Regions from separate parts of the Neorhizobium sp. CSC1952 genome, predicted to be linked through region 2. Evidence: riboswitches for the same ligand, from Rfam matches in the RefSeq annotation. Region 2 holds a riboswitch; each other region holds the start of a gene.
What was found. A riboswitch is a leader RNA that binds a small molecule or an ion and turns the genes downstream of it on or off. The one in region 2 is predicted to bind thiamine pyrophosphate.
Positions count from the first base shown of each region.

Region 1: linked by a shared signal. The riboswitch ahead of thiB (thiamine ABC transporter substrate binding subunit) and the one ahead of QTA58_RS13345 (ABC transporter permease) in region 2 are both predicted to bind thiamine pyrophosphate.
Region 3: linked by a shared signal. The riboswitch ahead of thiC (phosphomethylpyrimidine synthase ThiC) and the one ahead of QTA58_RS13345 (ABC transporter permease) in region 2 are both predicted to bind thiamine pyrophosphate.

Region 1 covers NZ_CP128416.1:2,175,577-2,179,944, reverse strand. The annotation lists gene QTA58_RS10710 (ABC-F family ATP-binding cassette domain-containing protein) at 1-444, shown strand, start outside; gene QTA58_RS10705 (response regulator) at 601-1,053, shown strand; gene QTA58_RS10700 (VOC family protein) at 1,160-1,555, shown strand; TPP riboswitch at 1,601-1,703, shown strand; gene thiB (thiamine ABC transporter substrate binding subunit) at 1,727-2,752, shown strand; gene thiP (thiamine/thiamine pyrophosphate ABC transporter permease ThiP) at 2,760-4,368, shown strand, end outside.
Region 2 covers NZ_CP128416.1:2,731,144-2,735,511, forward strand. The annotation lists gene QTA58_RS13340 (IucA/IucC family protein) at 1-1,311, opposite strand, end outside; TPP riboswitch at 1,742-1,844, shown strand; gene QTA58_RS13345 (ABC transporter permease) at 1,977-2,759, shown strand; gene QTA58_RS13350 (ABC transporter substrate-binding protein) at 2,756-3,700, shown strand; gene QTA58_RS13355 (hypothetical protein) at 3,873-4,368, shown strand, end outside.
Region 3 covers NZ_CP128416.1:1,980,131-1,984,498, forward strand. The annotation lists gene QTA58_RS09885 (amino acid--[acyl-carrier-protein] ligase) at 1-396, opposite strand, end outside; gene QTA58_RS09890 (acyl-CoA dehydrogenase family protein) at 448-1,629, opposite strand; gene QTA58_RS09895 (acyl carrier protein) at 1,629-1,880, opposite strand; TPP riboswitch at 2,053-2,185, shown strand; gene thiC (phosphomethylpyrimidine synthase ThiC) at 2,281-4,092, shown strand.

The DNA.
Region 1 (4,368 bases), 560 kb from region 2:
CGCGATTTTCTCGACCGCACCGTGACTTCCACGATAGCGCCTGCCAATCCGGAGACGCCGGACGGCCGCTGGATCGAATATGCCGGCGGATACACGGACATGCTCGCCCAGCGGAAGGGCGCGCAGGAGGAAAGGCGCAGGGCGGAGAAGGCGGAAAAGCCGAAGGCAGAGGCCGCAGCTTTGCCTGTGGAAGCGTCGAAGACCAAGGGAAAACTTTCCTACAAGCAGAAATTCGCACTCGAAAACCTGCCGAAGGAAATGGCCAAGGCTGAAGCCGAAATCGCCGCGCGGGAGAAAAAGATGGCGGATCCCAATCTCTTCACCAGGGACCCGGCCGCCTTCAACAAGCTCGCGGCGGAAATGGAGAAATTGCGGGCAAGCCTCACGAAGATGGAAGAGGAATGGCTCGATCTCGAGCTGCTGCGAGAAGAGTTGGAAGGCTGAGCAACGGATTGTTAACTATAACAACCGCTTAGAGCGCAAAATCTGTCGCATAACGGAACATTCCCGTCCCCTGCCCGTTCGATCCGCATTCGTGGGCTGAACGCCGGCTGCGTCATCGGCCCGAATTGGGAACCGGAAACCGTGTGGGGACGTCCAATGCTGACAAAAGTACCGCGTCGTCGGCTGCCCAGGGAAGCGATGAATCAACAGGTGCTGATCATCGAAGATGAGTTTCTGATCGCGCTCGACATAGCCGAAACCGTTGAGAACATGGGCTTGAAGGTGGCAGGTTTTGCCAATGCCCGCAAACACGCCCTGGAATTGGCCTCACGGGCCGATATCGCCATCGTCGACGTCAATCTCGCAGACGGCCGGACCGGACCGGACATCGGCCGGCAACTTGCCGAACGATATGGGATAACGGTGATCTTCATGACCGGAAACCCGGACGACATCGAAGACGGCGAGAAAGGCTTTCTGGGTGTCCTGACAAAGCCGGTAGCGCCTCAGGTCCTGGAACAGTCGATCGACTATGCGATCGCCGACCGCCTGGGGACGATGGCCATCGTGCCGCGCGAACTCAAGGTCTTCCGGCAGAATTCGGGTTAGGCGAAAAATTTCGCCCCTTTCATGTCGGAGTCACGTTTCCTTCTTCGTCCTTGGGTAGAACGCACGATCACGTGCGTATAGGTTGAAGGCGAAGAGGAGAACTTGCATGCGAATGATTTTCGTGAACCTGCCCGTCGCAAATGTCGAAGTCGCGACACGCTTCTACACGGCACTGGGTTTTACCAGGAATCCCGACTTTTCCGATGAGACGGCGAGCTGCATGGTCGTCAGCGAGCAGATCTACGTCATGCTGCTCCAACATGAGAAATTCCAGGGCTTCATCAACGGCGAGATTGCCGATGCCAGGCGCACCAAGGAAGTGCTGAACTGCCTCTCCGCCGGAAGCCGCGCCGAGGTCGACGACTTCAAGGCGAAGGCGCTTGGCGCCGGTGGCGGCGAATGGAAGCCGAATATCGAGATGGGTCCCATGTATGGCTGCAGTTTCCAGGATCCCGACGGCCATGTCTGGGAAGTCATGTACATGGACATGGGCGCCGCCTGATCGCGACGCCCCCTTGCCAGTCAATCCCGCCGCCGTTACATCTGATCTGCTCTAACGGGGTGCCGCGCCAGACGCGGCTGAGAGGCTTTGCCAACCCGCGGAACCTGATCCGGTTAACACCGGCGGAGGGATTAGACGGCTCATGACCAGCGCCTATTCCCCTTATCGTAAATAAAGGAGGCGCTGATGCGCAGGATCGCTCTCTCGATATTCGCGGCCGCAACCGGCCTTTTCCTTTCCGTATCCGCTCACGCTCAAGAAAAGACGCTGACCGTCTATACCTATGAGAGCTTCGTTTCCGACTGGGGTCCAGGCCCCAAGGTCAAGGAAGCTTTCGAAAAGACCTGCGCCTGCAAGGTCGATTTCGTCGGCGTTGCGGACGGTGTGGCGCTTCTCACACGTCTCAAGCTGGAAGGTGAAAACACGGATGCCGATATCGCGCTTGGCCTCGATACCAACCTGATCTCGGAGGCGAAGGCGACCGGCCTTTTCGAACCGCACGGGCTCGACATTTCCGCGGTCAAGGTGCCGGGCAACTATAGCGACGACACCTTCATCCCGTACGATTACGGCCATTTCGCCGTGGTTTACGATACCAAGGTCATGAAGAACCCGCCGAGAAGCCTGAAGGAGCTTGTCGATGGCGATCCTTCGCAAAAGATCGCCATCGAGGATCCCCGCACCTCGACCCCGGGCCTCGGCCTGCTGCTCTGGATGAAGTCCGTCTACGGCGACCAGGCGCCGGAAGCCTGGGCGAAACTCAAGAACCGCGTGCTGACGGTGACCCCCGGCTGGTCGGAGGCCTATGGCCTGTTCACCAAGGGCGAAGTGCCCATGGTCTTCTCCTATACGACCTCTCCCGCCTATCATATGGTCGAGGAAAAGACCGACCGCTACCAGGCGGCATCCTTCTCGGAAGGCCATTACATCCAGATCGAGGTGGGCGGCATGCTCAAAGGGTCCTCCGACAAGGATCTTGCAAGGCAGTTCCTGAAGTTCATGATCTCCCCTGAATTTCAGGATGTCATTCCGACCACCAACTGGATGATGCCTGCCGCGGAGACATCCGAACCGCTGCCGGAAGCCTTCGGTAAACTGGTGCAGCCCAAGAAGACCTTCCTGATGGGTTCGGATGAAATCGCCAAGAACCGTCAGGCCTGGATCGACGAATGGCTCACTGCCATGAGCAGGAACTAAGGTCTCTATCTTGCTGACGCACGCCGAGCGAAGAAGAGGGATCGCCTGGGGCCTGACGAGCTTCCTCGGCATCGCCCTTTTCGCCGGCGCGCCGATCGCCGTCCTGCTGTCCTGGGACGTGGAGAGCACCCAGACGAGGCTCTTCACCGCCTATACGTGGCGCATCCTGCGCTTCACCCTGTGGCAGGCCGTGCTCTCGACGGCCCTATCGATTGCCTTCGCAATTCCCGTGGCATTGGCGCTCGCCCGCCGCCCGCATTTTCCGGGACGGCTGTGGATCGTCCGGCTGATGGCTTTGCCGATGGGCCTGCCTGTGCTGATCGGCGCGCTGGGGCTGATCGGCATCTGGGGCCGGCAGGGCATCATCAACAGCCTGCTGTTGAAGCTCGGCCTCGAGCAGCCGGTCAGCATCTACGGCCTCTCTGGCATCCTCCTCGCCCATGTCTTCTTTAACATGCCCCTCGCGGCCCGGCTGCTGCTCGCGGCGCTTGAGCGGCTTCCGGCCGAATACTGGCCGCTCTCCGCCGGCCTCGGCATGAAGCCCCTTTCCGTCTTCCGCTTCATCGAATGGCCGGCCGTACGGCGCGTCATTCCCGGCATCGCCGGGCTGATCTTCATGCTCTGCGCGACAAGCTTCACGCTCGTCCTCGTGCTCGGCGGCGGACCGGCGGCGACCACGCTGGAGGTGGCGATCTACCAATCGTTGCGCTTCGATTTCGACCCGCCCCGCGCCATTGCGCTCGCGTTCCCGCAGATCGGCATGACGGCGCTGATCCTGCTCGTCATTACGCTGTTTCCCACGCCCGACGATGCCGGTGCGACGGCCGGCCGGATCACCCGCCGTTTCGACGGCCGGACATTGCCGGCACTGTTCTGGGATGTGCTCGCCATCCTGCTCGCCACGGCTTTCCTCATCCTGCCCCTGGCATCGATCGCGACCGCAGGGCTCGGAGCCAATCTCTGGAGCCTCGTCACCAGTGCGGCTTTCCTCCGCGCCGCCCGGACGAGCTTCGCGATCGCACTTGCGGCCGGGCTTCTGACGATCCTTGTATCGCTGGCGATCGTTGCCGCGCGGGAAGCCGTCGCCGACATGAAACGGCCCGGCAGAATTGCCAAGGGGTTCTCCGCTCTTTTAGGCGGCACGTCCTATCTGGTATTGCTGGTTCCGCCCGTCGTGCTCGGCACCGGCTGGTTTCTCATGCTGCGACCCCTCGGCGATGTGGCGCGCTTCGCACCGGTGCTGGTGGCCGCCATCAACGCGCTGATGGCGCTCCCTTTCGTCATGCGCGTCCTGGCGCCGGCCATCGAAACGCATCGCAAACGGACGGGCAGGCTCTCGGCGAGCCTCGGCATTTCCGGTCTGTCCCGGCTGTGGCGGATCGATCTTCCGGTTCTCGCAAAGCCGCTCCTGACGGCATTCTCCTTCGCGATGGCCCTGTCGCTCGGCGATCTCGGAGCTGTGGCGCTTTTCGGTTCCGGCGAACTTACCACCTTGCCCTGGCTTGTCTATAGCCGGCTATCCAGCTATCGCACCAACGACGCGGACGGACTGGCGCTTATCCTCGGCATCATCTGTCTGGGCCTGGCAATGCTCGGCACGGCCGGGCAAAGGGAGG
Region 2 (4,368 bases):
GCCGATGTCGAGAAGGCTGTTCTGCTGATGGGCTTCCAGCGCGATGCCGTAGTCGTCGTAGAGCCGGATCAGCGGCTCCACGGCGCAATCGAAATAATGCCGGAACCAGGAGAGCGCAGCGTCGGACAGGCTGTCGGCACGTCTGGCGGCAAACCTGCGGACAAGGCGCTCCAGCCTCGAGATCTCTCCGGGAAGCGGGTCGGCGGTCAGTGCGGCGACGGTGACCACGCCGCGCGCGCCGTCGCCCCTGAACGGGTTTTCGCGAAGGATAACTTCGAAGCCGCTTTCTTCTCGACCCGGCATGTCGAGCGTGACATAGGCGGAGTCGTGGATGATGCGGAAATTCGCCGACCGTTCGGCAAAGCCGATGCGATGCATCAGCCTTGCCATCGCCACGCCCGCTTCCAGCTCCTGACGGCGGTTGATGCGGACGGAATTGGTGATCCTGACGGGAAGCGAGAATTTGAGCATCCAGTCCGCGTGGGCGCTGTAGACCGTGCGGACGGAGGAGGTCGCGGTGAAGAGGGGGCCGGCGGGGCCGATATGGCGCAGGCTGCCGCGGCGCTGCAGCGCCTGCACGTCCGGGTCGAGAAGCAGCGCTTCCGCCTGAAGCGGATGCATGGGGATAAGGCATTCATCGCTGCCGGCCCCGACATCGCTGCCGGACCTGCCGAGCTGCGAGCGGACGATCTCCTGCACGTCCGCCCCGTGCGCCGAAGCCTGGCGCACATGGCTTTCCCTTGCGGCGAAGTAGTGGAGCCTGAACTGGCCGCGCAGTTCCGGAGCGTACCGTTCCTGCTGCCAGAACGTCATGCCCTGCCGGCTCTTCGGCGTCGGGTGCTGCCAGTGACCGAAGACGAGCGACTGCTCCGCCTCGATGAAATGTCCTTCGTCCTGCGGCGGCGGAGAGGCTTTCTCGATATAGAGCGCCATCTGCTGGTAGCTGTCGAGAACGCGCATCAGAAGCTCGAGTTCGAACGTGCGCAGGGCATCGGTCCGACCGTCTTCCATCTGGCGGTAGGCCTCATGGATGAGGAGGTGGAGGGCGGACATCGGTTCGGCCTGCCGCCAGGCCGCGTCCGACACGGCCCGCACCCATAGCCTGCCGAAATGCTGCGGACCGCAAAGGGAGGCCGACAGGATTTCCGCCCGCAGCAGCGTCTGCTGCCGCGGCAGGGACCATTCGATGCATTCGACCGATCCGGCAGGAATGCGGTGCACGACCGGCGTGCCGGGATTGACCTCCCGCAGGTAGCAGTTTGCAAAACTCTGGAACGTGGCAGCTTCGGCGGCTTGCCTGGACGATTGCATGGTCTCCATCCCCGGCACGCGATAAAAAGGATCGCGCATTGCTCGTCTGTTTCGGCTTCGATGACGGGGAACGGGCGTAGCCATCCGCTCCCGGTCGGTGCCGGCACCTGTGTGCCGCTGGTCGGGTAGGGCTCTAGGTGGCCGGTTTCGGCAAGAAGGGTTTTCGATCGGCGAAAGGCATGAACATTGCCTCGCCCGGCGGCAGATGGAGTTGATGTCTCATGGAAGCGAACTCGTCTTAACCCGTCTATGTCGTCCTGGATGCGCTCCGATGCCAAAGACGACGAGCTCGCGATCTTTTTTCATCACATTCGAGTTTTCTCTCATTTTTCTCCGGCCCGGCGGCTGACCGTCCATGCCGGCCTGCTTTCCCGTCCGGCCGGTGATCGGCCACACCCATTGACAGTTCTCAGGAAAACCGACAGTTTCGCGGAATTCCGAGGGGGGCATCCTACGATGCTGAGATGGCGGTGAGCCGGACCCTTGAACCTGATCCGGGTCATGCCGGCGTAGGAACGGAAACGGACGTCACCCGACGGCATTTTCTCTTCTCCGCTTCACCTGGATCTCCGTGATTGGCACATCTGGAGATCGACCGATGACACATATGCATCTTTCCCGCGTCGGACATTCGCCGGCCGCCCGCCGCCGCGCCTGACAAACCCATGCGCGCCTCCCATGCGGCCGTCGGCCTTGCCGTGCTCCTTGCCCTCTGGCAGGCCGGCATCTCGGTCTTCTCTCCGCCTCGCTACATCCTGCCGTCGCCGGTCGCGGTGGTTTCCGCCTTCCTGCGCCAGCCGGGCTTTCTGCTGGAGAACAGCGCCGTCACGCTGACGGAGATCGCGCTGGGGCTGGTGATCGGCTCCGTCCTCGGCATCGCGATCGCCTTCGGCGTTGCGGCGCTGCCGCGGCTCAGCCGTCTCGTCTGGCCGATGGTCCTCGTCGTCCAGGCGTTTCCCGTCTTCGTGCTGGCGCCGATCCTCGTTCTCTGGCTCGGTTTCGGCCTGGCCTCGAAAGTGGCGATGACGACCATCATCATCTTCTTCCCCGTCGCCTCTGCCTTTGCTGACGGCCTTCGCCGCACCGACCGGGAAATCCTCGACGCCGTCTCACTGGAAGGCGCGACGCACTGGCAGACGCTGGTGCGGGTGCGCGTTCCGCTGGCGATCCCCCATCTCGTATCCGGCCTCCGGGTCGCTGCGCCGCTGGCGCCGCTCGGCGCGGTCGTGGGCGAATGGGTCGGCGCCTCCGGCGGCCTCGGCTTCGTGATGGTCCAGGCCAATGCCCGCATGCAGACCGATGTCGTCTTCGCGGCGATGACGGTGCTTGCGATCCTCACCCTCATCCTCAGGCTTCTCATCGACCGGCTGACGGCGAGCCTCGCCCCGTGGGCCAGCGAAGCCGATCCGGCATCCCCGTTCACATCAAGGAGTAAATCCCGATCATGATCCGCATCCTTCTTGCCTCCTTCGTCGCGCTCGCAGGCGCGCTGGCACCCGTTTCCTCGCAGGCGGCCGACAAGCTCACCGTGCTCCTGGAATGGTTCGTCAATCCGGACCATGCGCCGATGGTGGTCGCCCGGGAACAGGGGCTGTTCGCCGCAGCGGGGCTCGACGTCGAGCTCATCCCGCCGTCCGATCCCTCCGCCGTGCCGCGCCTCGTCTCCGCCGGTCAGGCGGATATCGGCGTCCATTACCAGCCCAATCTCTATCTCGACCACGAAGCGGGCCTGCCGCTCGTCCGCTTCGGCACGCTCGTCGAAACGCCGCTCAACACGGTGACCGTGCTTGCGGACGGCCCGATCAAGAGCCTCAAGGACTTGAAAGGCAAGAAGGTCGGTTTCTCGGTCACCGGCTTCGAGGACGCCATGCTGAAGCGGATGCTGGCGTCGGAAGGGCTGAGCAACGACGACGTGGAGCTGATCAACGTCAATTTCTCGCTCTCCCCCTCGCTGATCGGCGGCAAGGTGGATGCGACGCTCGGCGGATTCCGCAATTTCGAGCTGACGCAGATGAAGCTCGAAGGCCATCAGGGGCGCGCCTTCTTTCCGGAAGAGCACGGCGTCCCGGCCTATGACGAGCTGATCTTCGTCACCCGCCGTGATCTTGCCGAGGACGGCAGGCTGCCGCGGTTCCTGGCGGCCGTGGAGCAGGCGTCGATCTTCATCACCAACCACCCGCAGGAAGCGTGGCAGCTCTTCATCAAGGCTTATCCCAACCTCGACGACGAACTGAACCGTACGGCCTTCTTCGACACGCTGCCGCGTTTCGCCAAGCGCCCGGCCGCGCTCGACCGGACGCGTTACGCCCGCTTCGGCGCGTTCATGCAGGAGATGGGTCTGATCAAGACCGCGCCTTCCCCGGAAGACATTGCCATCGAAATCCATTGAGCAAATGACGAGCGACACCATGCGAGGCGGCGCGGTTCGCCTCGCATGTCGGCGGCAGGCAGGCATTCGTGTGATCGGTATCGCCTATCACAGAGGCTAAACTTCCGATTGGACGCCAATCAGCATCGCCGACATCCTTGCGCCCGTGCAAACCTCGAACACGGGCCGCAAGATGAAGATCACCAAGACCTTTACCCTTTCCGCGATGCTCCTGGCCGCCGTCATGCCGCAGGCCGGGGCCGCTTCGCTTCCGGATTTCGTCGGCGGCATTTCCGCCGGCACCATCGCCGCCATCTCCGACGGAGAATTCTTCGGCAGCACTTACGGAACCGGACAGCTCACTCCTCGCTCTGCGGGCTTCCGGGATGTGCTGACGGTGCTCTCCATCGAGGACGGCCAGGTGGCCGTGAGCGAGGTCCCCGTCTCGAATTCGGTGACGGCAGCGCCCGAAATCCTGCAGCTCACTCCGGATGGCCGGACGGCCTTCGTCGCGGAGCGCCTCGGCGAACGGCCCGAGAGCGGCGAGACCATCCGGGACCTGCCGCCCGGCCGGCGTCTCTTCGCGGTGGATCTGTCGGACAAATCGGCCCCGCGGGTTGCCGCGACGGTCGAGATCGAGGCCTTTCCGGAAGCGCTTTCGATCAGTCCGGACGGCATGCGGATCGCTG
Region 3 (4,368 bases), 750 kb from region 2:
GCCGCGGCGCGCCACCGTCGGGTAGAGCGGATAGCAGGCGGCCGGCGTCAGCACGATGTCGGTCGCCTGCTGGTCCTTGGTCCAGTCGTCGCCGACCTCCATGCATTTCAGGAGGCTCATGTGGTCGAGCTCGCTGCCGCAGAAGGAATGCACGGTGCCGGCGAGCTGGGGGAAGCTCTTCATATAGCCGCTCGTCTCGAAGAATTCGCGGTTCATGCCGGGCGGAAAACGCATGGCTTCCGCCCCATCGGCGCCGCCGACCTTGTCGATCAGCCGTTCGAAGGCGGCGATCACGTCCTCGAACTGGCCGCTGCGGCCATAGAGCCCGTCGACGCCGGTCTCGATCAGAAGGCCCGCATCGAACAGGCGGTCGAGAAAGGAAACTTGCATATCCATGGCTTCACCTCATCCAATTCGCTTGAGGGCAATTCATTTGACGGGTGGGCGTCAGCCGAGCAGGCTGGTGTCCGGTTTCTGCACGAGCAGCATGGTCGACGTGTTGCCGAGGATGCGGTCGTTGGAGATCATCAGCTGGGCGGAATGGGCATCGCGCAGGTGCCGGCCGAGGCTGTAGGGCGTGCCGTTCTTGTAGCCCATGATGCCGCAGATGATCATAGCCTGGTTGATGATCGTCAGGATCGTCTCGGAAGAGGCGAGCTTGACGTTGTTCATGGCGATCGAAAACGCCATCGAGGAGAGCTGGTCCGGGTCGGCCTTGGCATCCGCATAGACCTTCAGGCCGGAAAGGATGTTGGCCTTCAGGAGCTGCAGCAGGTTCGAGGCTTCAGCCAGCCTGACGGCGCCGGGCGGCTGGGCGCCGTTCGCCTTGCGGGCGGCGGCGCGCACGAAGGCCTGGGCGCGAAGGACCGCGTCGGCGGCGATGCCGTACCACACCGCGCTCCAGAGGAGATGCGAGGTCGCGAGCATGGATTGCGCGGCGATCTCGGCGAAAGGCTTCGGGAATACCTGGACCGCCGGCGCTTCGCCCTTGAACAGGAAGCCGTCGGAGCAGGTGCCGCGCATGCCGAGCGTATCCCAGTCGACCGTCTTCTGGAGCGTGTACTGACCCTTCCTGAAAACGGTCATGACCTGGTCGCCCGAAGCGGCCTTCTCGTGGCTGCGCGAAGTGACCATGATCGCATCGGCATGGGCGCCGTAGGAGATGACGGTCGCGTCCTTCGTCAGCCGGCAGATGTCGCCGTCGATTTCGATCGCGCAGATGGAGTTGCGCATGTTGCCGCCGATGCCGGCTTCCGTCGTCGCCGAGGCGACCAGAAGCTGCCGGGCGGCGAGCTCGCGCATGAAATCCTTATGCCAGGCGCTTTCCGTTCCGTGCTCGACAAGGCTGGAAACCTTGATCTGGTGCATGGCGAAGACCATGGCGCTCGCGGCGCAGGCCTGGCCCAGAATGGAGCAGACTTCGGCGATTTCCTGCGTCGTTGCGCCTTCGCCGCCAAAGGCAGAGGGAATCTGGATGCCCAGCAGCCGCTCGGCCTTCAGGGCCTCGACCGCCTCGCGCGGGAAGCGGCCTTCCTGATCGACGCGGTCGGCGAATTCGGCGGCCACCATCGCAACACGATGGGCGCGTGCGCCAAGGCTCATATCGGTTGCGACGGCGGCGAGGCTCATCACGCGGCCTCGCGGGCTTTCAGGATCCGGGATACGGTCTCTTCGATCGCCGAGATGCTGGCGAAAGACTTGCGATTCAGGAGATTGTCGGGAAACTCGATATCGAAGGCCTCTTCGATCGCCAGCATGAGCTGCACGGATGCGAACGAAGAAAGGCCCGCCGCATAAAGGTCGCCGCCGTTCTCAAGCTCGCTCACGGCGACGGGGAGGCCGCCAACCCGTGTCAGCAATTCGCGAATGGTCTCGTTCATCAGACATCCCCCGGATGGTGTTGCGTTCATCGCTGGGTGCATGTTTAGGCCGGAAAGCATAAGATTCCGGTAAGAAACGTAATGAAATTAGGGCTGCGGGATTCGTTCAAATTCGAGCGACCGGCCGCAAAGAGGCCGGCTTGACAGCGAAGGCGCCGGGGTTTTTGATGCCGGTATTCACCAGGGGGGTCCCGGCAAGGGGCTGAGATACTGCTGGGCAATTCAGGCTTTGCCGATTGCGGCGCAGTGACCCGTTGAACCTGATCCAGTTCATACTGGCGTAGGGACGGTGCGAGCGCTCACGGCAATGGCGGGATTCCCGTTTCATCCGCTCAGGCGCTTTTCCATCATTCCAACACTGGAACTGGGTCTCCAAACGTCAAACCTTGGAGCCTCGACCATGAATATTGTCCCACCCAAGCTCACCCCGGTCGTCACCACCGGCCCGCTTCCGGCCTCCACGAAAGTCTTCAAGCCCGGCACCATGCATCCGGATATCCGGGTGCCGATGCGCGAGATCGCCCTGCATCCGACGGCTGGCGAACCGCCGGTGACCGTCTATGATTCTTCCGGTCCCTATACCGATCCCGCTCACACGCCGGCGATCGAATCCGGCCTGCCGCGGCTTCGCGAGCGCTGGATTCGCGCACGCGGCGACGTGGAATCCTATGAAGGCCGCATCGTAAAGCCGGAAGACAACGGGTTTGCCACCGGCGACCGCCTGACGCCGGAATTTCCGCTTCGCAATGCACCGCTCAAGGCAAAGAGCGGAAAAGCCGTCACCCAGCTCGCCTATGCGCGCGCCGGCATCGTCACGCCGGAGATGGAATTCATCGCCATTCGCGAGAATCTCGGCCGGCAAGCGGCCAAGGAAGCCCTGGCAAGGGATGGCGAAAGCTTCGGCGCGCATATTCCGGATTTCGTGACGCCGGAATTCGTGCGCCGCGAAGTCGCCGAGGGTCGGGCGATCATCCCCGCCAACATCAACCATCCCGAATCCGAACCGATGATCATCGGCCGGAATTTCCTGGTGAAGATCAATGCCAATATCGGCAATTCGGCCGTGACCTCGTCCATGGCGGAAGAGGTGGAGAAGATGGTCTGGGCGATCCGCTGGGGCGCCGATACGGTCATGGATCTCTCGACCGGCCGCAACATCCACAACATCCGCGAATGGATCATCCGCAACTCGCCGGTTCCGATCGGCACCGTGCCGCTCTACCAGGCGCTCGAAAAGGTGAACGGCATAGCCGAGGACCTCACCTGGGAGGTCTATCGCGACACGCTCATCGAGCAGGCGGAACAGGGCGTCGACTATTTCACCATCCATGCGGGCGTGCGGCTCGCTTATATCCCGCTCACCGTCAACCGCGTCACCGGCATCGTGTCGCGCGGCGGCTCCATCATGGCCAAGTGGTGTCTGCATCACCACAGGGAGAGCTTTCTCTACGAGCACTTCGAGGAGATCTGCGACATCTGCAGCGCTTACGACGTCTCCTTCTCGCTCGGCGACGGGTTGCGCCCCGGTTCGATCGCGGACGCCAACGACGCGGCGCAGTTCGCGGAACTGGAAACCCTTGGCGAGCTCACGAAAATCGCCTGGGCGAAGGACTGCCAGGTGATGATCGAAGGTCCCGGCCATGTGCCGATGCACAAGATCAAGGAGAACATGGACAAGCAGCTTGCGACCTGCGGCGAGGCGCCCTTCTACACGCTCGGACCGCTGACGACCGACATCGCACCCGGTTACGACCACATCACCTCCGGCATCGGGGCGGCGATGATCGGCTGGTTCGGCACGGCCATGCTCTGCTACGTCACGCCCAAGGAACATCTGGGCCTGCCGGACCGCGACGACGTGAAGACGGGCGTCGTCACCTACAAGATCGCAGCGCATGCCGCCGATCTCGCCAAGGGACATCCGGCGGCGCGCATCCGGGACGATGCGCTGTCGCGCGCCCGGTTCGAATTCCGCTGGGAAGACCAGTTCAACCTGTCGCTGGACCCGGAAACGGCGCGCTCCTTCCATGACGAGACGCTGCCGAAGGAGGCGCACAAGGTGGCGCATTTCTGCTCCATGTGCGGGCCGAAATTCTGCTCGATGCGGATCTCGCACGACATCCGTTCCGAGGCGCAGAAGGAAGGACTGGAAGCCATGGCCGCCAAATATCGCGACGGCGGCGATCTTTATATGCCGGTCGGGGAGGATTGATGGGCTATCTTGCGGACGGGGGCTGACTGCGCCGAGCCGCGAGCGGATGAATGGCGTACCGTTCCGCCCCCCTCTGTCCTGCCGGACATCTCCCCCACAGGTGGGGAGATCACAAGCGGCATGACCTTCCCGCCCAACTACCGGCTCGTAGGAGTTTGCTGTTATTTGTTTGGGGAAGCCGGTGTGCCCATCCGATCTCCCCCCTTGAGGGGGAGATGCCCGGCAGGGCAGAGGGGGGTGTGGCCGCATCCACCGAACTGATGGATAAAATTCAAG